Regions from separate parts of the Cytobacillus sp. FSL M8-0252 genome, predicted to be linked through region 1. Evidence: riboswitches for the same ligand, from Rfam matches in the RefSeq annotation. Region 1 holds a riboswitch; each other region holds the start of a gene.
What was found. A riboswitch is a leader RNA that binds a small molecule or an ion and turns the genes downstream of it on or off. The one in region 1 is predicted to bind cobalamin.
Positions count from the first base shown of each region.

Region 2: linked by a shared signal. The riboswitch ahead of MKX83_RS02565 (ABC transporter substrate-binding protein) and the one ahead of MKX83_RS05900 (hypothetical protein) in region 1 are both predicted to bind cobalamin.
Region 3: linked by a shared signal. The riboswitch ahead of metE (5-methyltetrahydropteroyltriglutamate--homocysteine S-methyltransferase) and the one ahead of MKX83_RS05900 (hypothetical protein) in region 1 are both predicted to bind cobalamin.
Region 4: linked by a shared signal. The riboswitch ahead of MKX83_RS12365 (acyl-CoA dehydrogenase family protein) and the one ahead of MKX83_RS05900 (hypothetical protein) in region 1 are both predicted to bind cobalamin.

Region 1 is NZ_JBBOWZ010000001.1:1,125,262-1,133,471, forward strand. Features, by position in the region: gene MKX83_RS05875 (MetQ/NlpA family ABC transporter substrate-binding protein) at 1-639, shown strand, start outside; gene MKX83_RS05880 (aminoglycoside phosphotransferase family protein) at 722-1,585, opposite strand; gene MKX83_RS05885 (hypothetical protein) at 1,674-1,859, shown strand; gene MKX83_RS05890 (MFS transporter) at 1,919-3,130, opposite strand; gene MKX83_RS05895 (MarR family winged helix-turn-helix transcriptional regulator) at 3,147-3,590, opposite strand; cobalamin riboswitch at 3,818-4,020, shown strand; gene MKX83_RS05900 (hypothetical protein) at 4,184-4,459, shown strand; gene mmgD (citrate synthase) at 4,404-5,525, shown strand; gene MKX83_RS05910 (bifunctional 2-methylcitrate dehydratase/aconitate hydratase) at 5,542-6,981, shown strand; gene prpB (methylisocitrate lyase) at 6,995-7,900, shown strand; gene MKX83_RS05920 (MarR family transcriptional regulator) at 7,983-8,210, shown strand, end outside.
Region 2 is NZ_JBBOWZ010000001.1:489,548-497,757, reverse strand. Features, by position in the region: gene cbiB (adenosylcobinamide-phosphate synthase CbiB) at 1-441, opposite strand, end outside; gene MKX83_RS02575 (heme ABC transporter ATP-binding protein) at 431-1,906, opposite strand; gene MKX83_RS02570 (FecCD family ABC transporter permease) at 1,914-2,972, opposite strand; gene MKX83_RS02565 (ABC transporter substrate-binding protein) at 2,938-3,900, opposite strand; cobalamin riboswitch at 4,008-4,187, opposite strand; gene MKX83_RS02560 (hypothetical protein) at 4,241-5,020, opposite strand; gene mgtE (magnesium transporter) at 5,477-6,835, shown strand; gene MKX83_RS02550 (FtsW/RodA/SpoVE family cell cycle protein) at 6,994-8,181, shown strand.
Region 3 is NZ_JBBOWZ010000001.1:300,268-308,477, forward strand. Features, by position in the region: gene tcuA (FAD-dependent tricarballylate dehydrogenase TcuA) at 1-155, shown strand, start outside; gene MKX83_RS01555 (LXG domain-containing protein) at 580-2,217, shown strand; gene MKX83_RS01560 (hypothetical protein) at 2,263-2,574, shown strand; gene MKX83_RS01565 (hypothetical protein) at 2,596-3,309, shown strand; gene MKX83_RS01570 (hypothetical protein) at 3,890-4,180, shown strand; gene metE (5-methyltetrahydropteroyltriglutamate--homocysteine S-methyltransferase) at 4,201-6,501, opposite strand; cobalamin riboswitch at 6,650-6,829, opposite strand; SAM riboswitch class I at 6,883-6,995, opposite strand; gene MKX83_RS01580 (DNA-binding protein) at 7,070-7,357, opposite strand; partial or broken gene MKX83_RS01585 (glycosyltransferase family 2 protein) at 7,640-8,210, shown strand, end outside.
Region 4 is NZ_JBBOWZ010000001.1:2,425,887-2,434,096, forward strand. Features, by position in the region: gene MKX83_RS12345 (DUF2294 domain-containing protein) at 1-51, opposite strand, end outside; gene MKX83_RS12350 (enoyl-CoA hydratase/isomerase family protein) at 440-1,486, opposite strand; gene MKX83_RS12355 (CoA-acylating methylmalonate-semialdehyde dehydrogenase) at 1,509-2,966, opposite strand; gene MKX83_RS12360 (NAD(P)-dependent oxidoreductase) at 2,963-3,874, opposite strand; gene MKX83_RS12365 (acyl-CoA dehydrogenase family protein) at 3,889-5,556, opposite strand; cobalamin riboswitch at 5,758-5,942, opposite strand; gene MKX83_RS12370 (YhgE/Pip domain-containing protein) at 6,228-8,039, opposite strand; gene MKX83_RS12375 (efflux RND transporter permease subunit) at 8,026-8,210, opposite strand, start outside.

The DNA of each region.
Region 1 (8,210 bases):
AAAGTAACTGTCGTAGAGTTTAGCGATTATATCCAACCTAACAAAGCTTTAAATGAAGATGATATACAAGCTAACCTTTTCCAACATACAATTTACTTGGAGAATTTTGAGAAAGAAAATAACATGGACTTAGCACCATTAATTATTGTACCAACAGCCCCAATGGGGATTTACTCGAATGTGTTTAATTCAATTGATGAGATTAAAGACGGTGCAACCATTGCTATTCCAAATGACCCAACGAATGCAGCACGCGCTTTAAATACGTTAAATGACGAAGGTCTAATTACGATTGATGAAAACGCCGATCCACTAACAGTATCTGAAAAAGATGTGAAGGAGAATAAAAAGAATTTAGTTTTTCAACCGATTGAAGCAGGACAATTACCAAGATCTCTTGAGGGTGTGGATCTTGCTGCAGTTCCTGGTAACTTTGCGTTGGCAGCCGATATGGACTTATTAAGTGCATTAGCACTAGAAAATATGCTTGATGATTATCGCAACGTGGTTGCAGTTAAAGCAGACTTTGAAGATAAACAATATGCGAAAGACTTAAAAGAAGTGGTCGAGTCTGCAGAATTTGAAAAAATTATCGACGAAGAGTTTCAAGGATTTGGAAAGCCAGCGTGGATGAAATAACGAAGTAATAATAAGCAAGAAACCGGACAAAATTATATGGATTTGTCCGGTTTCTAATAATAGTTGTAGAATACTGTTAAACTTATCTGTGCATAATTTGTATTTTGGTCATTCCTGTACTTATGGATTGTCGAACAACTTTTTCATCCTGGTCATTGACGTTTTTCAACCATTTGTGAAATATTGGTTGTAAGCCGTAAAAGGAAGTGACTCTTCTATACATTTCATCTTTATTGAATTTTGTTTGATAAGATGCGAGAGCTTCTTTGGTGAATTGATCTCCGAAATCCCAATATAGCCCTGCAAAGTCAAACGCCGGGTCCCCTATTTGCGTATCTGTAAAGTCTATAATTCCTGATATTTCCTTTTTGCTTGGATGATAAAGGATATTGGCACTTGTTAGATCACCATGAATCACCACTTTTGCTTCTTTAAATTTTGACACCGCTAAAAACATTTTATCAATTTCTTCTTTTTCTGCGTCTTTTAAGAACGGAAATATTTTTTTAATCAGGGCTTGATGTAATTGCGCCCAATAATTTTCACTATGTAGTTCTTCTATATTACATTTCTTTGCTTCATCTATATCCAGACGATGTAATTCTGTAAGAAATGTTCCTAACCGCTTGGCTTCATATAAAGGAGGAGTAATCAATGAATGAGATAATGCTTGTCCTTTAATGAAGTGGTAAAAAACACCAATCATTTGTCCGTCTTTATTATAAAATGGAAGATAATTTGGTATTTCAATAATGGAAGAAAGATATGAGAGCTGGTGAAGTAGCTTTATTTCCTTTTTTATTTTCACTAATACTTGTTTTGTTTTTGGTATTCGGATGACATATGTTTGATTAACAATATAAATATGATGATCCCAACCAGAATGATTGCTTTCAATCTGTATTTCCTGAAGATGCGGGAGATGGTTTTTAATTAATTCCTTCATGGAACAGTCTCCTTTTTTATTATTTTGTATAAATCGTTTTTTGAGGGGGAAAATAGGCGAGACATCTTATAAAAGGGGAGTGAAAGCAATGGAAAAAAAGTATGATAATCAAGTGGATGAGAAAATTATTGCTGCTCAAAATGAAGCTCAACAATACAATCAAATGGATACAGAATTAGAACAGTCAGAAGAAGTACAAGCAGCAATGGAGAAAAGTTATGAGTATGAAGTGACGAATCAACAACCGACATATGAACCGAATAAACCATTTTAATTAGAAAGAAGAGACTTCCATTACGTGGAGTCTCTTCTTTCATTATAGCATACCTTATTTTACATTGATGCTGTTTGATGTGTCTGTTTACTCCCATTATGTTCGGTTCGTCCATAAACTAAAAAGTAAAGAATAATTGAAGCAATCGACACTATCCCCATGTAAATGTATAACATACTGTAGCCAGTTATAGGAATCAGTAAACCTAATAAATAGGGTCCAAAACCTAAACCACCATCGAGAAAGATAAAGAAGGTGGAAGTAGCTAGCCCCATGCGATGGGATGGCGTTAATTTGACCGCAATCGCTTGTGTACAAGACTGCATATTACCAAAGCCTAAGCCAATCAAAGCCCCCGCCACTAATAACATAACACCATTTGATGAATTACTAAGTAAGAATAGACCTACTCCAAATAAAATGAACGCTGGATACATCACGTAATTTGCCCCTTTGCTGTCCATTAATTTACCAGTGAAAGGACGGGATAGTAAGACAGCGATGGCATAGACAAAGAAGAAAAAGCTAGCAGCATTTACTAAGTCCTTTTCAATTGCATAAAAGTTAATAAAAGACAAGACGCTTGAATAACAAAATGCGACTGTTAATGTGACGAGTGCAATTGGAAGTGCCTTTGGTTCAATAAAGCTAGATAATTGAAAACCAGATGATTGAAATTGAGCTTTTTGATCTTCAGTTAACTCTTTCACATTCACAGTTAACCCGATAAGTAGGCCAATAATACCAAGAATCAAACAAAAAATGAAAATCGTATGAAAAGTTGTGTATTGACTCATTAACATACCGATAAAAGGTCCTATTGCTGTCGCTAAAGTATTACTCATACTAAAATAGCCGATTCCTTCACCTTTCCTTGTTTGCGGTATAACTGAAGCGACAATTGTACCACTTGCTGTACTTGCCATCCCTAATGTTAAACCGTGGATAAAGCGGGTAATAAGTAAGAAATTGACATCAATTTCAATAAAATAAAGACTTGTTGATAAACTAAATAATAGTAAGCCAATGATTAAAGTCTTCTTCCGTCCAATACGATCAATATATTTACCGATAAACAATCTTCCTACCAATGTTCCTATAATAAATATGCCAGTAACTAAGCCAGCTTGGCTGGCGGTCGCATGATGTGCTTCAACGGCATACACCGCAATCGTAACCATTAATAAATAAAACACTAATGTTAGAAAAAAGTTTACGGAAGAAACGGTGATAAAGTCCTTGGTCCATAATTTTTCTTTTGTTGAACTCATATTCTTTTCTTCCTCCTTACAAATTGCTTTTAATACTATCAAAAATACGAATACATTCTTCTTGTTCCTCAGGTGTGATTCCCTCTAATATTTCCATTTCGAACTGATCAATCGGAATGCGGATTTTTTTGTATATGCGTTCACCTTCGTTCGTTATTTTCATTTTCTTTTCACGTTTATCCATGCTTGGGATTTTTTCTACATATCCATATTCCTCAAGCTGATTTATGGTCCTCGTAACTGTTGGCTTTTCGACACCTTGATATGCAGCAATCTCTACTAAAGTTGTTGGACCAAAATGGTAGAGATAATAAAGAATTGTCCACTGTGCCCGTTGTAATTGATGTTTCGTTAATAAGCTGTTTAGTCTATTCTCAAAAGGGCGATAAAGCATCATAAAGTGATGAAAGAACCTTTGGCTAGCAATAATAATATTCACCTCATTTAAAATAGTTATCAATGGTAACTAATATACTATAACAAAAAGCCGTCTTGTCTGTCTATGGGCGATAGATTTTTTTCTGTAAAATGGTAAATGTTATGTTAAAATTGTATTTCTTTTAAGAGATGTTTGTAGGCGACATTTAAATTGTTATAATAACAAGTGTTAGTTAAAAGTGAAAAGTAGTACAATTAAGAAAATAATTGTCAATTTTCTAAAATATTGATATATTTAAATAGAACAATTGAATATTTTCAAAAATAGGTGTAAATAGAATGCTAGCTTGTCTATTTACTTAAAAGGGAAGTACGGTTGGATTCCGTCGCTGTCCCGCAACTGTATTTGCGAGTGATATGAAAGATACCACTGTTTCCTAAAAATGGAGATGGGAAGGTTTCGTATCATGTTGACCATAAGCCAGGAGACCTGCCTGTTTAGTGTAAACATCAATTCCTACGTGGATATAGGAGGTGTTAAGTACGGGTAATGAATACATGCCAAGGTCGCATGTTTATTTTAGTATTCGTTTGAACTTAACAACTTCTTTCTAGAAGTTGTTTTTTTAATGGATTGATATGGTAAAAAGGTGAGCAAGAACGGAGGAAAAAGCTTTGTTTGGAACCGTTCCTTATTATGTGAACATAATGAAATCAACGATCATGATGAACAGCTATTCTGCTGAGAGTTATAGTTTAAGAAAAGTATTAGATCAGTATAAAGAAGACATCCGAACACTCTCTGTAGAAGAAGAGAAGATCCAAATATATTTAAGGAATGCTGAAAGGGCTTACAGCATTGTCAGGCACGATGTAATTGGATGGGAGGAAAATGATTGTGAGCATGGAGGAGAAGTATATACCAGGGTTAGAGGGAATCATAGCTTCTGAGACCAGCATCTCATTTTTAGATACTGTTCATGGAGAGATTGTCATAAAAGGTTATGACTTAATTCAACTTTCAAAAACGAAAAGCTATTTAGATATTATCCATTTACTTCTAGAAGATCAATTACCAACAGACGAGGAAAAAAATTCATTAGCTAATACGTTAAAGTCCTATTATGAAATACCAACGGCCGTAATGGAGGTTTTTACTCATTTACCAAAAGGAACACATCCAATGGATGGGCTCCGCACTGGCATCTCAAGCTTGGCTGGATATGATTCGACCTTAGATGATAGGTCGAAGCAAGCAAATAAAGAAAGAGCTTATCGTCTACTTGGCGGAGTTCCGACAATTGTAGCTAACAGTTATCGTATATTACAAGGTCTGGAGAGAATTGAACCGGATAAATCCCTATCATATAGTGCCAACTTTTTCTATATGTTAACTGGTAGAGTACCTTCCGATTTAGAAGAAAGAGTATTTGACCAATCATTACTTTTATATAGTGAACATGAAATGCCAAACTCAACATTTGCAGCAAGAGTAATTGCTTCCACGCAATCCGATCTATTTGGAGCGTTAACGGGCGCAGTTGCAAGTTTAAAAGGTAGCTTGCATGGCGGTGCAAATGAAGCGGTTATGTACATGTTGAATGAAGCGGAAAGTGTCGCTGGCGTGGAAGGTCTCTTCTATAAAAAACTATTTAAAAAAGAAAAGATTATGGGCTTTGGTCATAGAGTTTATATGAAAAAAATGGACCCAAGAGCATTAATAATGAAGGAAGCTCTACAGGAGTTATCCATACAAAATGGAGATGATTCGTTGCTTCGAAAATGTGAAGCAGGAGAAAGAATCATGGAAGTTGAGAAAGGGCTATACCCTAATTTAGATTATTATGCCGCACCGGTTTATGGCATGTTAGGAATTCCTATCCCACTTTACACACCGATTTTCTTTAGTGCAAGAACGGTTGGTTTATGTGCCCATGTCATTGAACAGCATGAAAACAACCGCTTATTTAGACCGCGGGTCATTTATTCAGGTGCACGTCATACTTTACCAAATTGAGGAGGAGTACGAGTAAATGCTGAAAACGAATGAAAAGGTTGAAACCGATGTTATTTTAACGGAAATTGCTGATTATGTATTGGATTATGAAATAACAAGTGAAGAGGCTTATCGCACGGCACATTATATCTTGCTCGATACAATTGGTTGTGGAATATTAGCGCTTGATTATCCTGAATGTACAAAACTACTTGGTCCTGTTGTGCCAGGAACGGTTGTACCTAATGGAACAAGAGTCCCTGGTACATCATTTGAATTAGACCCCATTAGAGGTGCATTTAATATTGGCTGTATGATTCGCTGGCTGGATTACAATGATACATGGTTAGCTGCTGAATGGGGGCATCCTTCTGACAACCTTGGTGGTATTTTGGCAGTTGCAGATTATTTAAGTAGGCAACGTCTTTCAGTTGGTAAAGAGCCAGTTAAAATGATTGAAGTCCTGGAAATGATGATCAAGGCTCATGAAATTCAAGGAATATTAGCGCTAGATAATAGTTTAAATCGCGTGGGTTTAGATCATGTACTGTTTGTTAAAGTGGCAACAACTGCTGTTACGGCAAAGATGCTTGGTGCAACAAAAGAAGAGGTGATTCATGCATTATCACTTGCATGGGTGGATAATTCTGCATTAAGGACATATCGTCATGCGCCAAATACGGGTTCAAGAAAATCATGGGCTGCTGGAGATGCGACAAGTAGGGGTGTTCAGTTAGCTATGATGGCTGTGAAAGGTGAAATGGGCTATAACAGTGTCTTATCTGCACCTAACTGGGGATTTGAAGACGTTCTGTTTAAAGGGCAAAAACTTACCCTACAAAGAGAGTTAAGTGCTTATGTAATGGAAAATGTGTTATTCAAAGTTTCTTATCCGGCAGAATTTCACGCGCAAACTGCAGCGGAATGTGCCGTTTCACTTCATCAAAATGGCGATGTGGGTGATTTAAACGATATCGATCGAATTACGATTACCACACATGAATCAGCGATTAGGATTATCGATAAAACAGGTCCATTACATAATCCAGCTGACCGCGATCACTGTATTCAGTACATTACAGCTATTGGTTTATTAAAAGGAAATATTCGCGCTGAGGATTATGAGGATGATGTAGCTAGCGACCCCCGAGTAGACACCTTACGAGAGAAGATGGAGGTAGTGGAAGATCTGCAATACTCGAAGGATTATTTAGATCCGAACAAGCGCTCAATCGCTAATGCAGTTCAAATCCATTATAAGGATGGAACTTCTTCTGAGAAGATTGAATGTGAATATCCATTAGGTCATCGATTCCGCCGTGACGAAGCGATTCCAAAAGTATTGCAGAAATTCGAGTATAATATTAAAACTCATTTTTCAAACAAGGCACAAAAAAGCATTGCTGGAGCTATTTCCGATCAAGAAACGTTAAAAGAGATGGCAGTAAATGAATTTATGAATTTATTCTTAATCTAGGAGGGGATGCAAGATGGCATGGATTGTTCATAAACCTGTGACTCAACAAGATTTAGCTGAGCAATTTCGTTCAAAAATGCTAGATAAGAATATATTGCAAATACCTGGGGCGCATGATGCAATGGCAGGCTTAATGGCAAAACAAGCAGGCTTTCATGCTCTGTACTTATCAGGCGCTGCATATACGGCAAGTAAAGGACTGCCAGACTTAGGTATGGTTACATCTACTGAGATGGCAGAAAGGGCGAAAGAAATTATTCGAGCAACTAATTTGCCATTACTTGTTGATATTGATACAGGGTTCGGTGGGATATTAAATGCGGCAAGAACAGCTGTAGAAATGCAAGAAGCTGGAGTGGCTGCTGTGCAGATAGAGGATCAAAAGTTACCGAAAAAATGTGGCCATTTAAATGGAAAACAGCTTGTAACATCAGAAGAAATGATACAAAAAATTAGAGTAATTAAAGAAGTTGCCCCTCATCTTATGATAATAGCAAGAACAGACGCACGAGCGGTGGAAGGACTTGATGAAGCGATTGAACGAGCGAAAGCATATGCAGAAGCTGGAGCGGACGCTATTTTCCCAGAAGCATTAAAAACGGAAGAAGAGTTTAGTCTATTTTCACAAGCGATTTCAATTCCTTTACTAGCAAATATGACTGAATTTGGTCAGACACCGTACTACTCAGCGGATGAATTTTCACAAATGGGCTTTCAAATGGTTATCTACCCTGTTACTTCATTAAGAGTGGCAGCGAAGGCATATGAAAACGTTTTTAAGATCATTAAAGAAACAGGGTCACAAAAAGATGCGCTTGCTAATATGCAAACAAGAAAAGAACTATATCAAACAATCAGCTATGATGATTTTGAAGAATTAGATGATACATTAGCAAAAACTATATTGACAGAAGAATAATTGTATAGGCGTTCGGTTATACAGCCGAGCGTCAACCTTCCTTAATTATTTTACTTCATAAAAGATTAGGAGAAATGAAAAAATGAACGCAAGGAATGAAATAATTATACAGCACCTAATTGGGGAAATGGCCAGTAATAAATACTTTATTAATGTGTTATTGCATAAACAAGAAACGCTCAATGATAACCTTATTTGGCTTATGATGAAGTTGAAAAAGCGTGGTGAAATGAAAATCACGGATATCTCTACAGATTTCTATATGTCCCCAGCAGCTGCAACGAATATGAGTGATAAATTAAAGGTACTT
Region 2 (8,210 bases), 640 kb from region 1:
TACTGTTTCAACTGTTCCCCTAACAATCTCCGCTTCATCTAGCTCTTCTGTATCCCTACCAACAATATATGAAAGCTTTTGCCTTGCTTCACTTATTTGTTCCTTCTTTAAAGGCTCGTACACTTCTATTGCCGCTTCCTTTAAACTCTTTTGGGCGATGGTAGTTGCGATTAACACCGCCTCAAATAATATTCCAACGATAGGGTGGACAGCATAAGCAATCACCACAATACTTATCGATATAACTAATACAATCAATAAGACTGTTGTTATCATAGCTACACCTTTCCATTTTCTATGCGCCCCTATATTCCATTTATTCCTTAAAAATCCTATTAAAGAACCCATCCACTTTACAGGATGCGGCCATTGCGGTGGGTCACCTATGAATCGGTCAATGACCACTGCTATTGTTAATGCGATTAAATGTTCAATCATCATCTGTTTCCTTTTTTCTTTTACGACTCTTGTGAATCGCTTTTTGTGTACATTCGTAAATACCTTTTCCAATTATTTTTCCTAGGGGTGTAACTGTTCCAGCGAAATCTATTTTCTCTCCACTTTGTGTTGCAGCAACTAATATACTATCCGTAGATGTGCCCGTGGCAACTGTCCCCGTTTCTTTGTCTCTTACTTCTAAATCCATTAATACTTTTGCTTTCGCTTCAGTTGCCGTCATCATTGCTTGAATAAATGCCTCTTCAGAAAGATGACCATTGACAAATATCCAACTATTTATAGTGCCTGGGGTTACTACCTCTTTATGTTTGCTCGCCATCGAAGCATCGACAGCGTTTCCTACACCTGCTGTGACCACGATCAACACAGAGAACAGATCCATTTCGTAAAATTCGTAGATCACATCATCCGTATATACCGCTGTCATCATACCAACCGTTTCCGAAGGCTCAAACCCTTTTTCTATAAGAAAATCTACCATCTCCTCATAAAAATCATCACAGTTATAACTTTTATCAACATGGCGATTAACAAATGTTTGATACCAGCCAATACCAGAACCAACAACACCTGATGACATTACCCTTAGAGGTTGGGCAGACTGAAGTGTAATATATTCTGCATTCACCATTAATATAGCAGGTGTAATAATCTCTTCATTATGCCATTTCTCCTCAGGTATTAGGACTACTTGAGGTGCTGGTACTTTCGGGTGGCCGTGCTTCTTCACTTCAGTCTCATAAACTTCTATAATACGTGCTTCTTGCAATACTTCATTAGGTTTATCATTGCAGACTATTTTTCCATCATTTAATAAAACGATTTGATCACAATATAAACCGGCTAAATTTAAATCATGAAAAATGGATATGACCGTTAAACCCTTTTTCTCAGTCCATTCTTTTAACATATCTAGCAATTCTTTTTGATAGGATAAGTCTAAATGATTGGTTGGCTCATCAAGTAATAATATTTCTGGTTCTTGTGCGAGACTTTGTGCCAAAAACACACGTTGTCTCTCTCCACCTGATAGCTCAGTAATATTTTTATGTGCAAAATGCTGTACGCCTGTTTGTTTCATCGATCGTTGAACCACTTCTTCATCATCTTCAGACCATGTTTGGAACCAGCCACTTTGATGAGCATAGCGACCAAGTGATACAATTTCCTTTACTGTATAAGAAAAACTATGTTCGGCATGTTGAGGTAGGACAGCAACGATTTTCGCTATTTCCTTCGTGTTATAATTTTGTACTGGTTGATCTTTTAAATAAACTTCACCAGATGTGACCGGTATAAGACCACTTAGCATCTTTAAAACTGTCGACTTGCCGCTCCCATTCGGTCCAAGTATGCCGAATAACTGTCCTTTCTCTACTTCAAAGGAAACATCATGAATGACCTGCTTGCCTCCATAACCACCGTTAATTTTTCGTAAGCTATACATCATCACATTATCCTCTGCCTTCCGCTCTTCTTTTAATTAGAATGATAGCAAAAACTGGTGCACCAATTAACGCAGTAATGACACCAATAGGTAACTCAGTAGGTGAAATGACTGTTCTTGCAAATAAATCAGCAAGTATTAAAAACCCCGCACCTGTCATCATCGATAAAGGAAGCAAGTGTCTATGGTCTGGTCCCCATAGCAATCTGGTCAGATGCGGAATGACTAAGCCGACAAATCCGATTGTACCTGACACTGCTACAGCGGCACCAGTTAAAATCGATCCGGCAATTAAGACCATCATCTTACGTTTCTGTACATTCACCCCGATATGACGAGCTCTTTCTTCGCCGAATGACATCGCATTTAATTCCTTGCTATTGGCAATAAGCATCGCAGAACCAATGATAAAGAAAGGAAGGATGATTTGAACATAGTCCCAACCTCTCATCGATACGCTTCCTAACAACCACCCAATAATCTGTCTCAGTTCATCCCCGGTTAAAGCAATCATTAAGGAAATAAATGCACCTAGAAAAGAACTGAAGATAATACCGGTTAAAATGATTGTCTCTACTCTCATGCCACGATCAATTTGTCGCGCAAAGAAAAGGACAACAATTATCGTTAGAAAAGCTGTTGTAATACTAAATAACGGTAAAGTAAAGGTGCCAACAAACGGAATGGATAAACCGAGAAAGATCGTTAATACAGCACCAACAGAAGCTCCTGAAGACACCCCCAATGTATAAGGGTCTGCTAAAGGGTTCCTTAATAAACCTTGAAAGGCAGCACCTGCTATTGCAAGTGATGCCCCGACGAAGCCCGCCAATACGACTCTAGGCAAGCGAATATTCATAACAATATTACTATGCATTGGATTAACATCATTACTTATCGGTAAACGTAAGATTTCCGCTCCAATGATATTGAATATATCTAACGGTAGCACTGAAACAGTCCCTATAGAAATCCCCATCATCATTGCTACACATAAGAAAACGAACGCACAGAGATAAGCAACACCTCTATTATTTAAATACTTCTGGGTAAATCGCTTTTGCAAGCTCCTCTACTCCTTCTACAAGTCTAGGACCTGTACGAGTTACCTTATCAGAGTGCACATCATAGACTTGCTTCTCTTTAACGGCTGTTACATCTTGCCAACCTTCTCGACTTAAAAGGGTTTCTACCGCATTTTCCGTATAATACCCGTATGTAGTAATAATCACATCAGGATTTTTTTCGATGACAGCTTCCTCGTCAATTTGTGGCCAACCTTCTTCTTCAATTACATTTTCCGCTTGGATCAAATTGAGCATATCATCAATAAATGTTTTTTGACCGGCAGTATATAAAGAAGGAGCTGCAGAGATTTCTACAAAGACAGATTTTTTCTCTTCAACAGACTTTGCTTTTTCTTCAATTTCTGCCAAACGGGTTTTCATTTCCTCAACTGTTTGATTTGCTTCTTCTGTTGCTCCTGTTGCTTTACCAATCATTTCTATGGAATCATATACTTCTTCAAAATTCTGTGCATCATTGACAATAAGAACAGTAATACCAGCATCTCTTAATTGATCTAAGCCTTCAGTACTATTATGCGCTCCTGAATTATGTGCTAATACAACATCTGGATTTAAAGCAATAATTGCTTCTACATTAAATTCTTGTCCACCGATTTTTTCAATATCAGCTACTTCTTCTGGATAATTATCAAAATCAGATACACCGACTACCTTCTCACCTAACCCTAATTCGAAAGCGATTTCAGTATTACTCGGGATTAATGAAACAATCGCTTCTGGTTCCTCTTCAATCACCACTTCTTGATCCGCAGCATCCGTTAATGTTACAGGAAAAGCGCTAGTTTCAGTACTCTCTTCAACCTTCTCTTCTCCATCTTTTTTCGGTTCAGCTGTGTCATTCCCACATCCAGCAAGAATACCTGCTGATAGTAGAATCGAGACTAAAAATAAATACCATTTCTTCATGATTGACCCTCCTTAAAATATAAAACATCCCCATTAGTAGGAGATGTTTGGAAGGAATAATCACGACAAAGAAGCCTTACCAAACACCCCCTATCCTCGTAGGTTACAGTGTTTATGGAAGATAGGCAGGTTTCCTGGCTTATGGTTTATAATCAAAGGCTCCTCCTATACAACATATATAGCAGTTTTCTTTGTTTATTAACCAGTTACAGTGGCGGGACCGCATTGGTTTTACACCAATTTCCCCTATTAAGTCAAAAATTGACACCTATTTCCTTAAATCTACAATTTTCTGTCGATTTTATTATACCTTATCATATTTTGTGGTGCATTATTATTTTTATGAATCAGTTACTTGCCATTCTTTCAGTTTTTTATCAAAAACCAATCTCGCGTCTGGAGTGGCTTCCTTCCTCATTGCTTCGAACTCATCATACATATCATCCATATTAGCGAAATCTCCAACTGTCCAGAGCGGTATATTAATTTTTGTACGTGTCTGCTCACTCTGTTCAAAAGAAATTACCAGGCCTTCCTTCATTAAATTTCTTAATGCCCTTAACGCGCCTTCTGGAACTTGCGGATATGTTTTTTTCTTTTTTAGGCCTAATAAAGATTTTTCTACTTTTAAATGCTCCATCTTCATAGCAGCAACGTCGCCAAGCATTTTGTAAAAGTCCTGCCAGTCTCGGTAATAGACCTTATTTAACCAACCGTCATCATGCGCTAAATAACAATAACGATTGCTTAAATGGTTATAGAAAGGTTTCTTTAAATGCTCCTTTACATGACTAAGATATAGGAGCTCAGCAATTGCTTGAGCAGGCAATTCATTTAACGATTCTTCCTCCTCGAAATCTATCCAGCAAAAATCACCATAACTATAAACATCTTCGTTTATTAGTGCTGGCAGGTCTTCATGAGCCACCCAATCAAACATGGTATGTACATTCAGTTCCCCATTATCATACTGATGCTTCACTAATAGAAGATGCCCTGTCCTGTTCTGTAATGATTGCATAAACTCAGAAAATTCAATTCCATAAGAAATAACGGACTGGTCCTTTTCGTTTAATAAGATATAGATGAGATCTCGAACACTATGATTTTTCTTTCGCAATTTAGAAACCTCCGAACTGAAAATAGAAAGACGAAGAGCAAATTAAATTGTACCACCTTTGTTATTACCCTCATACCACACAACTATTTCGTTTTACTGCAATAATTTATACTAACTACATGTAAATCATAAACAACCGATACAATGCGTCATTTCATCCATTTCATTTTAGCAAAGATAAGGAAATACGATTATTAAAAAAACATTACAAAATAACTATTTCAATTCCTGAGTTTTGTTCATACCCTAAAAAACCTTTTTATATCAAACCAATGATAACAATCCACTTCTAACACATACTATGAAAATAACTAATGGATTAGCATACAATCTTAACTTTTAAATCATACATTACTTTAAGAAATCATGATTTTCCCAGTAAAAGAATGGTAAGATAAGCATATAATCTCCGTTTACAATTTAAGGTATATCCTCGGTTGAAAGGACTTGAGCTTTATGATTCAGACGATGACAGAAAACCAAATCGCTTTATTGATCATCAAAGCATTAAAAGATAATAAACAAAAAGAATTTAACAGGATTTTAGATGAACTGCAACCGTATGATATTGCTCAAGCTTATGATCATCTGCCTGAAAAGCATAAGAAGCGCTTCTTATTATTTATGACTGCTGACCGCCTTGCCCAGTTGCTAGAGGAATTGAATAAAGACATGCAGCTTGAGGTTTTAAATAAATTAGAAAATGAGAAAACAGGAAAAGTCTTGGATCTAATGGACAATGACGACCTCGCCCTTTTACTTCATGATATGTCAGCTGAGAAAATAGAAGGTCTCCTTGCCGGTATGAAACAAAGTGAATCTCGCATCATTCAGAATATGATGACCTATCCACCAGAAACTGCCGGGCGCTTAATGACTAACCGTTTTGTATGGATTCGTGATTATTACACAGTCCGAGAAGCAGTAGAGAAGTTAAAATCCTTTGCAGAATATGCTGAAACGATTAATTATTTATACGTGATAGATCAAGACAGAAAATTAGTTGGGGTTGTCTCTCACCGTGACTTACTAATCGCAGAGCCCCTCGAGGTTATCCAAGACATTATGTATGAACGGGTCATCTCAGCTGCAGTGACGACAGACCAAGAAGAAGTTGCAAACATGGTCTTAAAATATGATTTTCTTGCTATTCCAATTGTGAATGAAGAAAATGTGCTAATGGGTATTGCCACTGTTGATGACTTGATGGATGTTGTTGTCCAAGAAGCGAATGAAGATATTGAAAAACTATCCGCTTCCGGTAAGGCAATTGACTTTGATACGAAAGCTTTCGTCGCCGCTTATCGAAGGTTACCGTGGCTCATCCTTTTATTATTCATCGGCATTATTTCAGGCAGTATCATAAGCGGGTATGAGGCTACTTTATCGCAAGTCGTAGCCCTCGCCTTTTTCATGCCCATGATTTCTGGTATGACAGGTAACACAGGTACGCAATCATTAGCTGTAGTTGTCCGAGGGCTTGTATCCAATGATCTAAATAAAAAAGTGGTTACGAAACTGATTCTTAGGGAATTAGGGGTAGGCGTGATTATTGGTGTCACTTGTGGTATTTTAATCGCACTGATTGCATTTTTTTGGCAAGGAAATATTTATTTAGGCTTAGTTGTCGGAGTTTCCCTACTTCTTACTTTAATTATCGGGACACTTTCGGGAGCAACTATTCCTTTACTATTATACAAATTCGGGATAGACCCAGCCATAGCTTCCGGGCCTCTTATTACAACATTAAATGACATTTTCTCACTTGTTACGTATTTTGGTATTGCCACAATGTTTATTTCCTACTTAACTTAACATTACTTTTTTATTTTATATTGTAAATAAGGAAACTCTTTCTCAATTCGGTACGTCTATATATACGTTTAAACATATTCCTTTGCAGAAGATCCCTAATGGTTTTTTTCTGTTCGTAGCATTACCTGAATGTATAAAATAAAGATAGGTGTTTATATATGGATCGTATACAAAATAAGAATGATCGCTTTGATTGGACATTAGCCCTGATATTATTTTTGTTCTGCATCATTAGTTGCACTGCTATTTATAGCGGGCAAACAACAGCGCAGTATCCAGATAACTTCGTGCTACAACAAATAATCTTTTATAGTGTAGGTATGATTGTTATCGCCACCATTATGTACTTTGATTCTGATCAGATAAAGCGAATGACCTGGATCTTATTCGGTATCGGCACAATACTTCAAGCAGGACTTTTTATCGCACCAGAGTCCCTTGCATATGAAGTAAAAGGAGCTAAGCTCTGGTACAACGGTCTACCAGGACCTTCTTTGCAGCCATCCGAGTTCTTTAAAATATTTCTTATCCTCGCACTAAGTAAAGTAATTGTAGATCATTATGCAAAATACACCATGAAAACGGTAAAAAATGACCTTATACTGTTTATTAAGCTTGGGCTCGTTACTTGTGTTCCGCTAGGACTAATCATTTTAGAAGATTTGGGTACGGCGCTCGTTATTATCGCTATTTTCACGGGGATTCTACTTGTGTCTGGTATTACTTGGAAAATTATCCTCCCTGTTTACGGAACAGTTGCTGCTGTAGGTGGAACCATCATCTATTACATTATTTGGGCTCCTGAAACATTATTAAAGTATCTATCAGTGGATAACTACCAATTGATGCGAATTTATGCTTGGTTAGATCCGTATACACATAAACAAGGAGCTGGCTTACAACTGTACAATTCTCTTCATGCTATCGGCTCGGGAGAATTGGGTGGTAAAGGTTTTTATGAGAGACAAGTTTATATCCCCGATGTTCACACAGACTTTATTTTCAGTGTCATTGGCGAAGAATACGGCTTTATTGGTGCAAGTGTCGTGATATGCTTATATTTTATACTTATTTTCCACTTAACGAAAATTGCCTTATCAGTCAATGACCCATTTAATACTTATGTCTGCGTTGGCGTTATTAGTTATATAACGTTCCATGTATTTCAAAATATCGGGATGACCATTCAAGTATTACCGATTACAGGTATTCCTCTTCCTTTCATTAGTTATGGGGGTAGCTCCTTAATCGGAAATATGATGGCTATGGGGCTTATTTTTAGCATTAGATTTCACCAGAAGAGTTATATGTTCCAAGACAGCTCTAAATATTATCGTGCATCTTAAGGTTGCTTTTTTAACAATTTAGCGTATAA
Region 3 (8,210 bases), 820 kb from region 1:
TAAATGAACCAATCGAAGGTTTATATGCTGCTGGAGAAATGATTGGCGGTATCTTCTACGAGAATTATCCCGGTGGTTCAGGCTTGATGTCTGGCGCCGTCTTTGGTAAATTAGCTGGTGCAGCGGCTTCGCGCCATGCTCAGAAAGTAAAATAACTACTACAGCATAAGTACTTCAACGAAATTTTTTTTCCGAATGAATAGGAGCCTCTATCTGCTACTGAGACCGACAATTTTTCATTTTGCGACGGTCTCGCTCTGGCTTCCTTTTCGGAGACCCACGATTCCTTCTTTTACGAAGCTCTTTCTATCTGTTTAAGATTTCTGCTCATGAATGATATTTTCCTTTTTAAACAACCCTCTAATTCTTTCTATTAAATTTTCTTTTTGGTCCATCGTACAATCACAATTTAGTATGCTTATGAACGGGATAGTAAAAAAGTTATAAAATTTGACAATAACATCATACATTCCACCTATTCCAACAAATGGTTTATGTTGGTAAAATATAAATTAACACTTTTTGTATAAATATGCCGTGTAAAAATAGTTATTTAGGAATAGAAGGTGGAATTAGATAATGAAAATGTTAGATGTAGCTGAACTGGTCTCAGGACTGGATGCTACTTTACAAGAGTTAGAAAAACAGATAAATAATATTCAGAATATAAAAGCCAGTGTAAATGACATTATTAGTATAGGGGATTCTTTAAAGGGAGACGGTGGGGACGCTATCCGCTCTTTTTATGAGGAATGTCATATTCCTTTCTTGTCATTTTATCAATCGTTGTTGGAAGACTATCAACGTGTAATCAAAGATTTGTATAATACCTTATATTCATTTGAACCTGCAAGTAACGCTGTAATTCGTGAAAACTACCTGCAAAGCAATTTAAAGCAAGGGTTAAATAAGCTAAAAGCCCTTACCTCTGATTTGACAAGTGAATCTAACGAGTTGATTCACTCTGTCAGTGATATACTTCATTTACCCAATATATCGGAATATTCATTTCTAAGTAATGTGTCAATGGCAGAAAATGAGCTGGATAAAACTATTGAAAAATTAAATGAATTTGACAATGAACAATCAAAAGCTCTAAATGGTATAGTAGATGATAGTGAAACAGCATTAAGTTATGTAAAACAAGTAGAGTCTATGTTTCGTAGTAAAAATCTTAGTGTGGATGGTTATATTCCTGGTTCTTTATTCGAACAATTATCACAGCAGTCGACACATAGCAGTGTAGCATCAACTAATAGTAATATAGGAAGTTTGGGAGCATCACCAAGTTCACGAGCAATGAATTTATTATTAGCATACGAAGCAAATAAAGGGATCGAGGCAACTACTAACGAAGATGAATATGAAAGTCTTCTTCAAGCTATTAAAGATGGTGCGATGGGTTCGTTAGCACCTCTAGCCATATTTGCTGCTGTTCATAAAACTGGATTACTTCGAATTGAATACACGAAGAAGAAGAATCATTATACATTTAAATACAATCGTAAGGTGTTGCACTTTCTAAAAGGAAGAATTGGGCCAAAGTGGACGAAACAAATCATACAAAAAATGAATAGGACATCTAAGGCGAATCGTAATATAGATAAGAAATTTAAATCGGGGTCTTATAGAGGTGTAAGAATACCATCTCAAAAAGTAAAAGGTGCAATATGGAAATTAACTACGGGTAATCGTCCGCTTCATGAGAATGTGAAAAGCAAACTTATTAAGTACTCTTCTCGGGAGATGGTAATACCAAAGGAAGCATTTAAGAAAGTGGTGGCTAAAGCTTCTGCAATTGGTGCAGGAGTGGTAGGGTTTATTTCGGGAACTAAAAATATTGTAAGTAGGTTAGAAGAAAGTAGTCATTTAAAAGGTGAAGAAATATTTAAAGCAAGAGGTCGTATGATGGGAGAAGAAGTGAACAAAACAGCAGGTGGTGTGACAGGAGCAGTAGCAGGAGCTTATGTAGGAGCGGCTATTGGAGGGGCTTTGTCTGGACCATTTGCCCCTGTTGGAGCGGCGGTTGGCGGAATTGTAGGTAGTGCCATAGGTGGTTCTGTAGGTGAATGGGCAACAAAGTATACCAGTAAATTTATAGGGGATGCTGGCGAAAAAGTAGGCGAAGTTTTACATGCAGTGAAAGACAAGGCGAAAGAGGCACTAGATGGTGCGAAAAATGTATTTAATGGTGCAACGAATGCCCTGTTCGGGTGACTATAAATTAATATAAAGGTAGTGTAGTGAGGTGTTATATATTATATGATGGAATTTATCGCAGTATTGTTTGGAGTGCTAGGATTTTTTTTAATAGTTAATCTATTTTTTTCTTTTTTGTATTTGATTAGTCGAGCAGCAGGCGGTAAATTTTATAGCTGGATTGTGCACGATTTTGAATTCTTAATGATTTTATCATTACCTTTGTTTGGATTAACCGAATATGTTGCTAATGAATTTTATGAGAGATTCAACGGTTTGGTAACAAGAATGCTACTGCTCGTTTATGCATTATTAGTATTCATTCTTGCTATAATTTGTTTTATATTACTTTTTTATTTTGGAGATAAAGTATAACCATAATGAAAGGAATAAAAAATGAACTATACATTAACAGCTGAAGAATACATATTATCTCTTCTTTTACTAGATGGAGCTGAAGTTGCTCACTCTATTAAAGAAGAGGTGTTTGGAGAGATTTCGGAGAAAGAACTTGAAACTAGGCTTGATAGTGCAACTAGTGGGTTAATATCTAAAGGTTTATTAACTTTTGAAAATCAACAAGAAAGAATGGATGAAACGTTCAAAAGTTTCATGTTGGGTTTAACAAAAGTAAAAAGAGTTATTCGTTGCCAAATTGCTTCGGATGACGGAGTATTTAGCACTTCCCTATTTTGCCATAATTCGTTTTTTATCCAGAATGCTTTATACGATAATCGAATATATCACTTATATGAAAAAAGTGATCATACGGACTTGCCTGCCTTAATAGACCTTAACCCCTATGTTGAAAGCGGGGAGTCATTTTCTATTAAAGAACAACTTTTTGAGAGAGTAATAGATAAATTATTAGGTAATGAAGAATTAGCAAACGAAGAAATAGAGCAATTTTCACCAGTATTCTTCAAAGCTTTACAAGAAAAAAAGGGGAAATTAAATGCATTATATGATTATCATCTTGGGCAGCAAGTTTCAATCGGATCTTTACTATACATAACATATGAAGAGGAGTCATGGTCTATAGAAAATAAGGGGGATACTCTAATTATTTCTCCCTTTTCATTTCAGGATTTGTTAGAAGTTGAAAAATAAGAGTGCAGTTTTTATAGAAATTTGTAGAAGGGGCATTATAACTGGTTTATTGCTAGAGTAGTCCTTTTTGGCTAAAGTTTTATAGTAATGGTGTTGATAGTGGTTTGTTTTTTGTTTTTTGATTATTTTGCAGCGATGATGTAAAAGAAATGTGATAAGATTGCATTGCACCTACTATATAAAGATTTGAAGAGCCCAGACGAAGAGAATGTTAAAGAATGATCCCAGACTGAATCAAATGAGCGGTTCACTCTTTTTTCTATTCTGTTTATTAGTTTGAAAAATAAGAAAATAATACACAAAACAACTATTGTTTACTATTTTATAAATAGGTAAAAATGTAATATAATTACATTTATTTGAGGATGAGTTTGTTGGGATATCCATTAAATAAGATGAGAATGGTATGAACTAATTGCTATAACTCAAAAATGTATCAAAATATTATTTAGATGACGATGTTAAAACGAATGCTTTATATAATTTTTTTCGAAAGGAGAAATTGCCTCCATTGTGCAATTTAAACGTAAAGCAAGTAGACAGGCAACATATACCTATCACAAAAGAGGATGCACCCACTATGAAAAAGCTGTTCCTAAATATGATAAGTATTATTTCTTTCGCCCCTTTTATTACACAAGTCACGCAAGCAGATGTGACGAATAATCTGCGGAAGTTAAAGGATTATAGTTGGTTTAATGCTTATTTGCAGAATGAGATTTATCGCAACTTAATCATCCATAATGTCCGGGTACGGAATGTGATTGGTGAATTTAACGAAAAGAGATTTAACCATGGTTCTTATCAGAAGAAGATGGATAAGAAACTAAACACTGTACTATTAAACGAGGAAATCCGAACGAATGTATAATCGTTCGGATTTCTGTTTGTTTATTCGCCTTTTTTTACAAGTAATTTTTCCCGCGAGAGTTTGGCAGCTTGCACCATGACTGTTAGGGCTGCGACGGTTTCGTCAATGCCTCTTGTTTTGAGGCCGCAGTCAGGGTTAATCCAGAAAAGTTGTGGGTCTAGTACTTGTAAGGCACGATCGATGTTTTTCGATAGTTCGTCGAGTTGTGGCACCCGAGGGCTGTGAATGTCATATACACCTAAGCCGATACCTTGTTCGTAGGTGCTTTCTTCAAATGAGTGAATGAGTTCGCCGTGGCTTCTTGATGTTTCAATGGAGATGACATCAGCGTCGAGTGCTTGAATGCTTGAGATAATGTCTTCGAAATCAGAGTAGCACATATGCGTATGAATTTGTGTTTCATTTCTGACAGAAGTGGTGGCTAGTCTAAAAGCATAAACAGCAGCGTTCAGATAATCTTCCCACTTCTCTTGTTTGAGTGGTAATCCTTCACGAATGGCTGGTTCGTCTACTTGAATCATCCGGATACCATTTGCTTCTAGTGTTTCTACTTCTTCTCGAAGGGCAAGGGCAATTTGGTTTGCGACTTCGTAACGAGGGATATCGTCGCGGACAAATGACCAGTTTAAAATCGTAATCGGACCAGTGAGCATACCTTTTACCGGGTGATCTGTTAAGGACTGGGCATAGACTGTTTCTGTAACTGTCATTGGCTGTTCAAATGAGACATCTCCATAAATGAGTGGTGGTTTGACACAACGAGAGCCATAAGACTGCACCCAACCGAATTTTGTGAATTGGAATCCGGCTAATTTTTCACCGAAGTATTCGACCATATCTGTGCGCTCGAATTCGCCATGAACAAACACATCAAGGCCTAGCTCTTCTTGAATATCAATCCACTTTTTAATTTCCGTTTTGATATATGTTTGATAGTCAGTAGCAGTTAACTCTCCTTTACGCCATTTTAAACGATTTCTTCTCACTTCCTGTGTTTGTGGGAAGCTTCCAATCGTTGTTGTAGGTAGGAGTGGTAGTTGGAAGGATGTTTTTTGTGTTGCTTGACGAACAGAATAAGGTGCTTCGCGCTCTGCTAGTGATGATGGTAAGTTTTGAATGGCTGTTTGTACTTGTTGATTGTTTCTAATAGAAGATTGATTTAGTGCCTCGATAGCAGTTCGTCTCTCGTTTATCTCATCTTGGATTTCCTCTCTTCCTTCTCTTATTCCTTTCGTTAGCACTACGATTTCTTGTAATTTTTCATCAGCAAAGGCGAGTGCGGTCTTTAATGTATGATCAAGTGTTTCTTCAATTTTGACTGAAACGGGTACATGCAATAAGCTGGATGAAGGCTGGATGATTAAGCGATCTTTCGGAACTATTTCTGTAATTTCTTCTATAAGAGAGAGCTTATTATCAAGTTTGGCGCCCCATATATTACGGCCATCGATGACACCTGCAGCTAATACTTTATCACTTGGGAAGCCGAATTTTTGTAAGGAAGCGAGGTTTTGACCTGCATCATGGACGAAATCAAGGCCGATCGCTTGCACAGGTAAAGAGGTAACAGCTTCATAATAAGTGATGCTTTCAAAATACGTTTGTAAAATGATATTTATCTGTGGTGCTGCCTCGTGTAATGTTTGGTAAACTGCTTGATAGAGTGAGATGTCTTCTTCTGTGAGGGTAGTTGCTAAAATAGGTTCATCGATTTGTACCCACAAGGCACCTTCTTGCTGTAATTCTTTTAAAATTTGTGCATAAAGAGGAACGAATTGATTGACGATTGATTTGAATTCACTTTCTTTATAGCCTTTTGATAATTTCACAAACGTAATCGGGCCCAAGATAACCGGTTTCCCGTCGATTTCAAGCTTCTCTTTTCCTTCTTTATAAAAGGCAAGTGGCCGGTTTTCAGCAAGTGTTGGCGTGAGGTTGTTGAGTTCTGGCACGATGTAGTGATAGTTTGTGTTAAACCATTTGGTCATTTCAGCTGCCACGGCATCTTTGTTCCCTCTGGCAATATCAAAATACGTTTCGATATCAACTTTCCCACCTCTGTATGTAAAACGCTCAGGAACAAGTCCAAACATCACAGCTGTATCAAGGACATGATCATACAGTGTGAAATCGCCAACCGGGATGAGATCAACGCCAAGTTGTTTTTGCTTCTCGAGAGAGGATAAACGAATGACTTCCATTTGTTGCAGAAAAGTCTCTTTATTCAACTTACCACTCCAAAATTGTTCTAGAGCTTTCTTCCACTCCCGCTTCTCGCCAATTCTTGGATAACCTACATTTGAACTTTTTACTTCAGTCAATTTAAACACTCCTTTAGATTGTATTTTCTCAACAAAAAATCTCTCTATTTATTATTAAATGAGAGATTCATACGCAATATTAACTAGAGTTGAGACCATTTGATTTGCTCAACACGTATTCATCACTCCTCTCTATGCATCCGTAGAGTCTAAGTGCAAACAACAGACAGGTCTCCTGACTTCGGATTATCGCTCGTTATCCCTTCCCATTTCTATTATGAAATAGTGGTCAATGATAAGTCGCTCTCCTTCACAGTGGCGGGACCGTGCCGGCATTCCACCGGGCTTCCCTTTTAAGCAATCATGCATCTGTTGCCTTTGTTATTAAGTTTTGAAAATACAAAAGACCTCTCTAATTAAAAATAGAGAGGTCTTTATCCTCTCTTATTTGCCAAAGCTATTACACTTTGCAGGAATTAGCACCTTTTTAACAAATAATTGTTAAAGGTTGCTGGGTTTCATCGGGCCAGTCCCTCCACCTCTCTGAATAAGAGAATTACATATTTATAATATTTTGAATTTTACATATAGATTAGCATAATAAATGGAAGCTGTCAAAATAAATTCTTCATGAGTGATATATATCATCAGATTCAAGCCACTTGCGAAATTTATGTAGATGGTAATAATGCTTGCCATTAAGAATGACTTTTGGTGCGTGAGGATGCTTCTGTAATAGATCCTTCATGTCAGCTTCACTTAAATAAAAGTAAAGATGAAGGTGGCTTTGCTCCACAAGTAAATGATTCATATTACCTTCATTTTTACTACTAAATTGCTTCAACCCATTGCCTATGAAATAGCCAAGTAATGCTAAACCGACGGCAATCCAAATAAAATTCAACTCGAATTCCAATTTGTACTCCCCCTTAAATACATATATATCTACTTTAACATCTCCTAACGAATAGTAATAATATATTTTTTAGTGCCGAATCGGATCAATGCCCCCATAATTAAACCAATCTACCCTGTCTATCGCACCATCTTTCATAGATTGTATACTTGTCCGAGAACAAAATGAGCCAAGCTGTATATATTGATATTACTTAGTGTTTTTCTCGGGTTTGTGATGGAAAAGGCTATAGTTAGCACAAAGGAGACTATTAATTTTGCTGAAGGAGAGAAGTGAAGTGTTATGAATCTATCTGTTATTATTCCCATTCAGAATGAAGAATCTACGTTGTCAGCCGTTTTAGAAGAGTTAGTGAAGATTGAGCCATATGAAATCATCGCTGTTTTGAATGGTTCAACAGATGGATCGGAGAAAATAGCGGAAGCATTTGAATGTAGAAAGCTTGTTTATAAAGAACCTCTAGGGGTGGATATTGGACGAGCAATTGGTGCAAGGGAGGCAAAAGGGGATACGCTTCTTTTTATTGATGGTGATATTGTCGTTAGAGCTCAGGAGCTACAAGCACTGCTTGATGGCATTCGGGATGGGGCTGATATTGCCCTAAATGATTTAAGCTGGACAATGAAGCGCCCCATTAGACCACATCCGACAGCAGTATCAAAGTTCTCTCTTAATCATTTTTTAGGTAAAGGTGAGTTATCCGTTAATTCCTTAGTCGCTGTTCCTCATGTGATGAAAAAATCAGCGCTTGATACAATTGGTTGGGAGAATTTAGCTTGTCCGCCATTAGCTCATAGTATAGCTGTGATGAAAGAATTAAAGATGAGTGCACCAGTAGCCATTGATGTGATTG
Region 4 (8,210 bases), 1.3 Mb from region 1:
TTTTTTTCGAATTTCTCTTATAATCATATTGAATTGATGTTCGATATTCATTAAAAGCGTCCTCCAATAATAAAGTCACAGTTTTTCCAAGGTAAGTGTATAGTGAAAATGTAATCTTATGGTCCTCATGTGCCCATTTGTTAAACCTATTTCTCTATGCATAAAATAAGCCCGCCATAAAATAGTTTGTTTTCATAAACTATTTTATGGCGGGCTAATAGCAAAGCAGCAGAAGCTACTCGTTATCCATCTCACCATTCACCTATTATTATATAGTAATAGGCAATCTCTTTACCTATTAGCCATATATTACTTATATAAGTATAATTTCTTTCTCAAAAAATATCAATATTATAGAAAAAAATTGCTTTCTCTTCTATTTGATATGGTAATAAGCTCATGCCCTTGCTGTTTCGTTTGATTTTCGTTAAGAGTTAGCTTACTTTTTTTGAAAGAATCCCTCAACATGTTGAGATGTAAAATCGGATAATTGTGCAAAGTCATATTGGGGATTGCGGTCTTTGTCAATGACCACAGACCGTACACCTTCATAAAAGTCACTATGGCTTAAAAAATTTCTAGCAAGTATGAAGTCTGTTTCTAAGCAAGTTGTGAGAGATTGTTCTTCACCGTCAATCAGTTGCTTAAGTGTGACTTTAAGTGATGAAGGTGATTTAGATAATAAGATATCACTTGTCGTTGTAGCGAAATCACTAGGATGTTGACGAAGAGAGTGTAGAATCTCTTCTAATGTTTGAAAAGAAAAGTGCAAATCAATTTCTTCTTGGAATTGTGATAACTTACTTTCTCCCCTTTCGTTATTAGCGTACTGGTTGAGTAAATCATTCAAATTATAATCGAGATTTACATCTAACCAATTCATATTCTCTAGATTTTCTAAGAGGGAGTTAAATTGTTCACTCTTGATGAAATAATCAGCTCCTCCTATGTAGAGAACATCAGATGCATGTATCGTCTCTGCCGTCAACGCTAAATAACGGCCAATATAGCCTGGAGCTTTGTTAAGGAAATAGGCTGCACCGACATCAGGAAAGAAGCCAATATTCATTTCAGGCATGGCCCACTTCGTCCGTTCAGTTACGATACGATAGTTTGCCCCATAAGTCAGTCCAACTCCCCCTCCCATTACAATACCATCAAGATAAGCGATAATGGGCTTTGGATAGTCATAAATTAATTGATCTAATTCATACTCCTCTTTAAAAAATTGCATTGCCAGACTTTTATTTTTTTCATTCAAGCGGGCATCGTATAAAGCTTTTATATCTCCACCTGCACACAAGCCTTTTTCTCCTGCTCCTTTGATCAGAATTATCTGTATGTGATTATTGTTTTTCCATCGCAGTAATTTTTCTTTAAGTGGTTGAACCATTGCTAAAGAAAGTGAGTTTAGCGCTTTAGGACGGTTGAGTGTAATCACACCTAACCCTTTATCATTTACTGTGAAGAGTACTTCATCTGTCATACAATCTCTCCTTCCATTTTTTTTAAAACCAACGTTCAGTTACGACTTTCTTTCTTGTATAAAATTGAACACCATCTTTTCCGTTAGTTCCTAAATCCCCATAAAATGATGATTTGTTACCAGCAAAAGAGAAAAAGGCCATAGGAGCAGGTACATTCACATTTACACCAATCATGCCTGCATCAATCTTCTCCCTGAAAATTTGTGCTTCTTTACCACTAGATGTATAAATAACAGCTCCGTTGGCAAATTTTGATTGGTTCGTTAAGGCGATACCATCTTCAAATGTTTTTACTCTAACGACACTTAAGACCGGTGCAAAAATCTCATCTTGCCAAATTTTCATATCGGATGTTACATTGTCAAATATTGTCGCACCTACATAATAACCATCTTCTGTCGTCTCTGTATCCCTACCATCTACGATTAAATGGGCCCCTTCAGATACCCCTGAGGCGATATATTGTAACACACGGGATTTATGAGTGTCACGAATGAGTGGTCCAACAAAATGCTCTTCAAACCGGCCATCCCCGACAGTAAGTTTTTTCGTTTCTGCTACAAGTAGGTTCATAAAATCATCTGCTATATCTTCTACAACGGCTACCACAGAACAAGCCATACATCGTTCCCCACTACTTCCAAACGCTGCGCCAATAACACCTTGAACCGTTTTTTCTAGATGACAACTAGATGTTACAACTGCGTGATTTTTCGCACCAGCTAATGCTTGTACTCTCTTTCCGTGAGCGGTGCCAGTTTGATAAACATGTTTGGCGACCGGCTCTGACCCAACAAATGAAATGGCACGAATTTCTGGATGATCTAATAAGCGATTAACCACGTCTTTTCCTCCATGTACAAGGTTTAGTACCCCTTTAGGAAAACCTGCCTCATAGAATAACTCTACGAGTCTACCAGCCAAGATTGGCGTTCTTTCTGAAGCTTTCAGTATAAATGTATTCCCACAGGCGATTGCCAGAGGAAACATCCATAAAGGAACCATCATTGGAAAGTTAAAAGGGGAAATCCCAGCAACAACACCAAGCGGATAGCGCCAAATTGAGCCATCTATCCCTTCGGCAATACTAGGAAGTGCATCTCCCATCATTAAATTAGGAGTGGAGGTTGCGAGTTCAACGACTTCAATTCCTCTTTGTACCTCACCACGCGCATCCTTTAATGTTTTTCCATTTTCCTCTGTAATAATTTGAGCGAGGTTTTCTTTTTCCTCTTTTAACAAATGAAGATATTGGTAAAGCAGACGCGCTCTATTTGGGACGGGTACTTCAGCCCACTTAGGATAGACCGCAGCAGCAGCTTTGACAGCTAAATCAACATCTTCTTTACCAGAAAGGGGGACGTAAGCAATAATTGTCCCATTCGCCGGGTTCGGTACGGCTTCCACTTCCTTACTGCTTGAATCAACCCATTCACCATTAATATGGTTTTTCATTGTTGGAATTTCTGTTTTAATCATTCCTTCATCCCCGTTTCTTTCGCATTTTTTGTTTGATCATTTTTCACTTTTTCATAAAGAACAGCCATATCTTGGCTACCATAACCCTCGTTTTCAGCATTTTTGTATATATTTAATAGTAATTCACTAACTGGCAATTGCAATTCGTGTTCCTTGGCTAAATCAAGCGCGAAACCAAGATCTTTATTTAATAGCTGCAAGGTAAAACCAGGACGATAATCTTCGTTCGCGATAAAACTTTTATAGTTTCTTTCATATATCCGACTTTGGCCGTAGCTCACATTCAACATCTCAAATAATTGTGCTAAATTAATGTTGCTTTTTTCTGCCAGATTTAAGGCTTCGCTTACACCAGCAGTATAAAAACCGATAAGTAAGTTATTGATTAATTTGACTGCAGTTCCGCTTTCAATTCGTTCATTCACATGAAAAATATTCTCTCCAAGAATATTTAACAATGGTTGGGATTGCTCGAAAGCTTGTTTAGGACCACCGACCATAATGGTTAAAGTACGATTTTCAGCACCGATTACACCCCCACTGACAGGAGCAGCAAGAAAATGAATGCTCTTCTTTTTTGCTTCTTCTGCTAATTTTTGATTCAAGCTAGGAGCAACCGTACTTGTATCAATCAGGACAATGCCTTCACGTGCTTTTGTAATCAATCCTTCCTCACCTAAATAGATTTCTTCCACCGCTTTCATTGAAGGTAAGCTTGTGAAAATAAAATTTACTTGCTTTATGATATTATTGATAGATAATCCAATCACACCTCCCGACCTTAGCAATGCCGCTTCAGCATCTTTGTTGAGGTCGACGCCGTACACTTCATTGCCTTCTGATAATAAGCTTTGCGCCATCGGTAAACCCATATTCCCTAATCCAATAAAACCGATTTTCTCACCCATCATTTAAGCTCCCTTCATTTCAGTAATTTTGGTTGATCAATAAGTATTTGTGCTAATTGCCTTTTTTTCAATAACAGATTGCTGTAGAGTGGGATTTGGTAATTTTCAATGTTTGCGAATGCAACGAATCGTTCTTTTTCATCAAGTATCGCTGCTGAAATCAGGCTAATCGTTTGTTGTTTCAAATATTGAAAGCATTGTTCGCATATAATATCAGTCGCTAAATCTTTCCACTTTTGATTTTGTTTTCGATGTTGCAGTTTTGATGTCCGCATATAAGTCGATTCCATTGTGTATAGTTCTGTGATGATATTAGCTAAAAGACGTGCATACTGCTGTTCCCTATTTATATCAATCTTTGCATTTGAAACCGCTTCCAAAGACAGCGATAACAGTTCTTTTCCAAACTCAATAAATTGGCTGTTTCTATCTTGGTGTAATGGTGTAGGGGTATTGATTGTGATATCTTTAGATGAGTGTTTGTGAAGTAAGTTTTTTGCTATGGTTAAGCGATTGATTTCGTTTGTTCCTTCAAAGATACGACTGATTCGAGCATCCCTATATAGTCGCTCAACATCGTAATCTCTCATATAACCGTATCCACCGTGAATTTGAACGGCCTCATCTGTTACATGCCCAAGCATTTCAGAGCATCGTACTTTGTTTATGGCACATTCCATTGCGAATGCTTTTAAAGAGGTGATTCCTTCATCTGTTGGAGCTTGATCAATCATATCTGCTGTGCGATAAGCGGCACTTTCACTTGCATAAATAGATGTCACCATTTCAGCTAATTTTTCTTGTATCAACGTAAATTTAACCAGCGCTCTATCAAATTGTTGTCTCTCTTTCGCATAGCTAAGAGAAAAGTTGAAGGCTTGTTTAGCTGTGCCAATATTCGAGAAAGCTAGCTTCAATCTAGCAAGATTTAATATATTCATGGCAACTTGATGACCTTTTCCTTTTTCTCCTAGTATATTAGCGGATGGCACAACGACATCTTCCAATATAAGAGTAGCTGTTGATGATCCATGAATACCCATCTTTTCTTCTTCTGCACCAATAGATACGCCTGCTATGTCTTTTTCAACAATAAAAGCAGTCATCCCGTCATTTGTTTGGCAAAACACAACAAACACATTTGCTATGTGAGCATTGGTAATCCATTGTTTTTCCCCATTTATTATCCAACTATCACTCTTGCTGTTGTAAATAGCTCTTGTTTTCGGTGAAAGTGCGTCCGATCCAGCTCCTGCTTCCGTTAAGGCATAAGCACCAATCCAATCCCCGGAGATGAGTTGTGGTAAATACTTTTGTTTTTGTGCTTCTGAACCAAAATAAACATACGGTAATGTGCCAACACCTACATGAATATTATACGAAACACTAAAAGCCCCACCGTATCCTATCTTTTCAGCTATAAGCCCGGATAATTTTTTACCAAGTGCAAACCCGCCATAATCCTCAGGTACATCAATAGCTAGTAGACCTAGTTCCCCTGATTTTTGAAACAGATTCTTAGCCACTTCATAGTTCTTTTTTTCTAATGAATCTATTTGGGGCAACACTTCATTCTTAATAAATAATTCTGCCGTTTGTGCAATGAGTTGTTCCTCTTCAAGAAAATCTTCAGGAGAAAAAATATCTCCCTTTTCTTCTAGCGTTTTTTTTAGCTTCGCCATCGTGCACTCCCTTTACATCTTTCTATCTCCTTTGATTGAGCGCTTGCTCAAATCAGTAGCAAGAAGCAAACCACCTTCAAACAAAAAACAACTCCTGTTAAAAGAAGTTGTCAAGTAACGAGTGGACAAACAAATAAACATGTGTTGAGTAATATACATGTTCTTCTATCCGCACTTAACACCCCCTATCCGCGTAGGTAATGATGTTGGCTAAAACAGGCAGGTCTCCTGGCTTATGGTCGTGGCGGATTTGTTCCTTCCCTATTCAATAATGAATAAGTGGTTATGTACAATCCGCTCGCAAATACAGTTGCGGGACAGCACCGGAGTCTAACCGGTTTCCCTTTTAAGCTTGATGAACAAGCACCTGTTTATTTAGCTTATTTAGTTTTCACACTAACAATATATCAATTTTTCGGAAAATTTACAATTTATTTTTTAGAATATGTATTCTCAGCTTAAAATGATGAAAAAGTTAGGCTCTTTATCATTTTTCTTCCAACCACAATATAAGCTAGAGTCATTGATTAAATCCACTCCTACAATCCGAGTAGAAGAAAGCCTAATTCTTCATTTTGACCGATCGTTTGATGTAACATGAAAGGTTTATATAAATTTACCACCAAAAAGAGAAACACGCCTCCTAGATTGCAGTGGCGTGTTTTTCAAGTTTACTTAAATAAGTTAAGAAGTTTCTCGAAGAATCCTACTTTATCTTTTGTTTCTTTTACATCTTCTTTGTTATCTTTTATTTTAATCTTATCTGTTTGGATGACAAATTGGACTAGTTCCAACTTTTCATTATTTTTATCTGATACAAAAGAAATTGGCTCATAATCAGATTTATCATATTGCGATATCATTTCATCCACTTCTTTTGTCACCTCATCAGGAATGTCTTTAGTTGCATCATGTAATTGTCCAGTTCCATTATGAAGCGAGCCAGCTCCTCTCGTTAGTTGCTCAGCTCCAGATAGAGAACCGCTAATTCCTTCATGGATGTCACTATATGATGTACTTAATTCAGAAACACCGCCTGTATAAGCAAGTAACCCTTGGTGGAATTGATTATAGTTAGATACCATTTCTTCAACACCAGATGTCAATTGTTTTAACCCTTCATCAATGTCAATTTGAAGAATAGATTCGTCTATATTAGATGATATTGCACGAAGGTTACCTGCTGCTTCTCTCATTGATTGACTAAAGGTTGATAGCGGTTCAACCATGTCTGTAAGGTTATCTTTGGCTAGTAGTAGAACTTCTTGAGCAGCTTTTGTCCCTCTATAGGTTTCTACCAATTGATCAATTACCTCTTTATCCGCATTACTTTCATATAATTTATTTATCTCTTTATCTGAAATTTGGTTATCTGGTATCTGCTCCAGAGCACGATTGATTTGTGTTTTTACCTCATTATAATTAACAACTACTTGGTCTACATCATTTGCTGCTTGTTCTAGATTATCCGCTACCTCAGGCAGATCGATTGTTACATTCTCGAGTTCCCCAATACCACTTACGCCACTGGCTTGTTTCATCTCATCTTTAATCAAAGATAAAGTATTATTTATTTGTGCTGATCCTTCTGTTAATTGGTTACCAGACTGACTTAATTCATTTAGTCCTTTTTTATATTGTGCAGACCCACCCTCTAAAGACCGTAAGCCTGATGATAGTTCATTCATTCCTATTGCTAAGTCTCCGACACCATGATGAATGTCACCAATTGCCTCAGTTAATGAGTGAAACTCACTCGTCAATTCTTCAGTATCTGGGCTTTCAATGGCAAGTGAAGCAGGTAAAGCAGATATTTGCACACCTTCTGTTTCAAAATGATTTGTTTCTGCCTCAATCGTAAATACTTCTTCCTGCTCCGGCATAACGGTAAAAGTGAGCTGCTTATCTTTGCCGGATTGTGCAACAGTGGCATTCTCGGCTTTTATCTCCTTGAATTTTTCAGTGTTCAGCGGTACGCTAATTTGCAGCATATAATTTTCAGAGAATGAAGAACGCTTACCTTCATTCGCTTCTACAGCAATTTCCATTTTTATATCGCCCGATTTACCAGCTAAATTTTCTGGTTCAACCTTTTTATTATTAAGGTAATAATTAATTGTAAAACGCCAAGGTAACTCAAAGTTATTTGGTAAGTTTCCTTGATAATAGTAATTTTCTTCTTTTGCTTGTAATGTGATTTGATCATTTTCTTTGCTAATTTTTGATGTGTCAGTTAGATTTTTAACCTTTTGGTAATTCCCAAAATCTTCTATCACACCAGGTTCTATCAGTTCAAACGAATTGACAACATATAATTCGGTTAGGTTACCGTCTGCTAGCAAGTTAGCATAAATCACTTCATTTTTGTTTGCTACTTTCCCTTTACTCATTCCGCCTTTAACTGTTTGTGATTCAGCATGTATATTCATCACAGGAAAGAAAAATAGGGAAGCAGTGATAAGCATCCATTTAATGATCTTCATGTTTTTCCTCCTTGTTACTAAAGTCCATTTGTAGAGATGTTTTTTGAATCAATTTATCACATAGTAATAATAACGCAGGTAGAAAAAGGATAACGAGTAAAAACGCGAGCAATGCTCCTCTACCTAATAATAATCCAATAGAACCGACGATTGGATTTGAAGAAGTTAGCC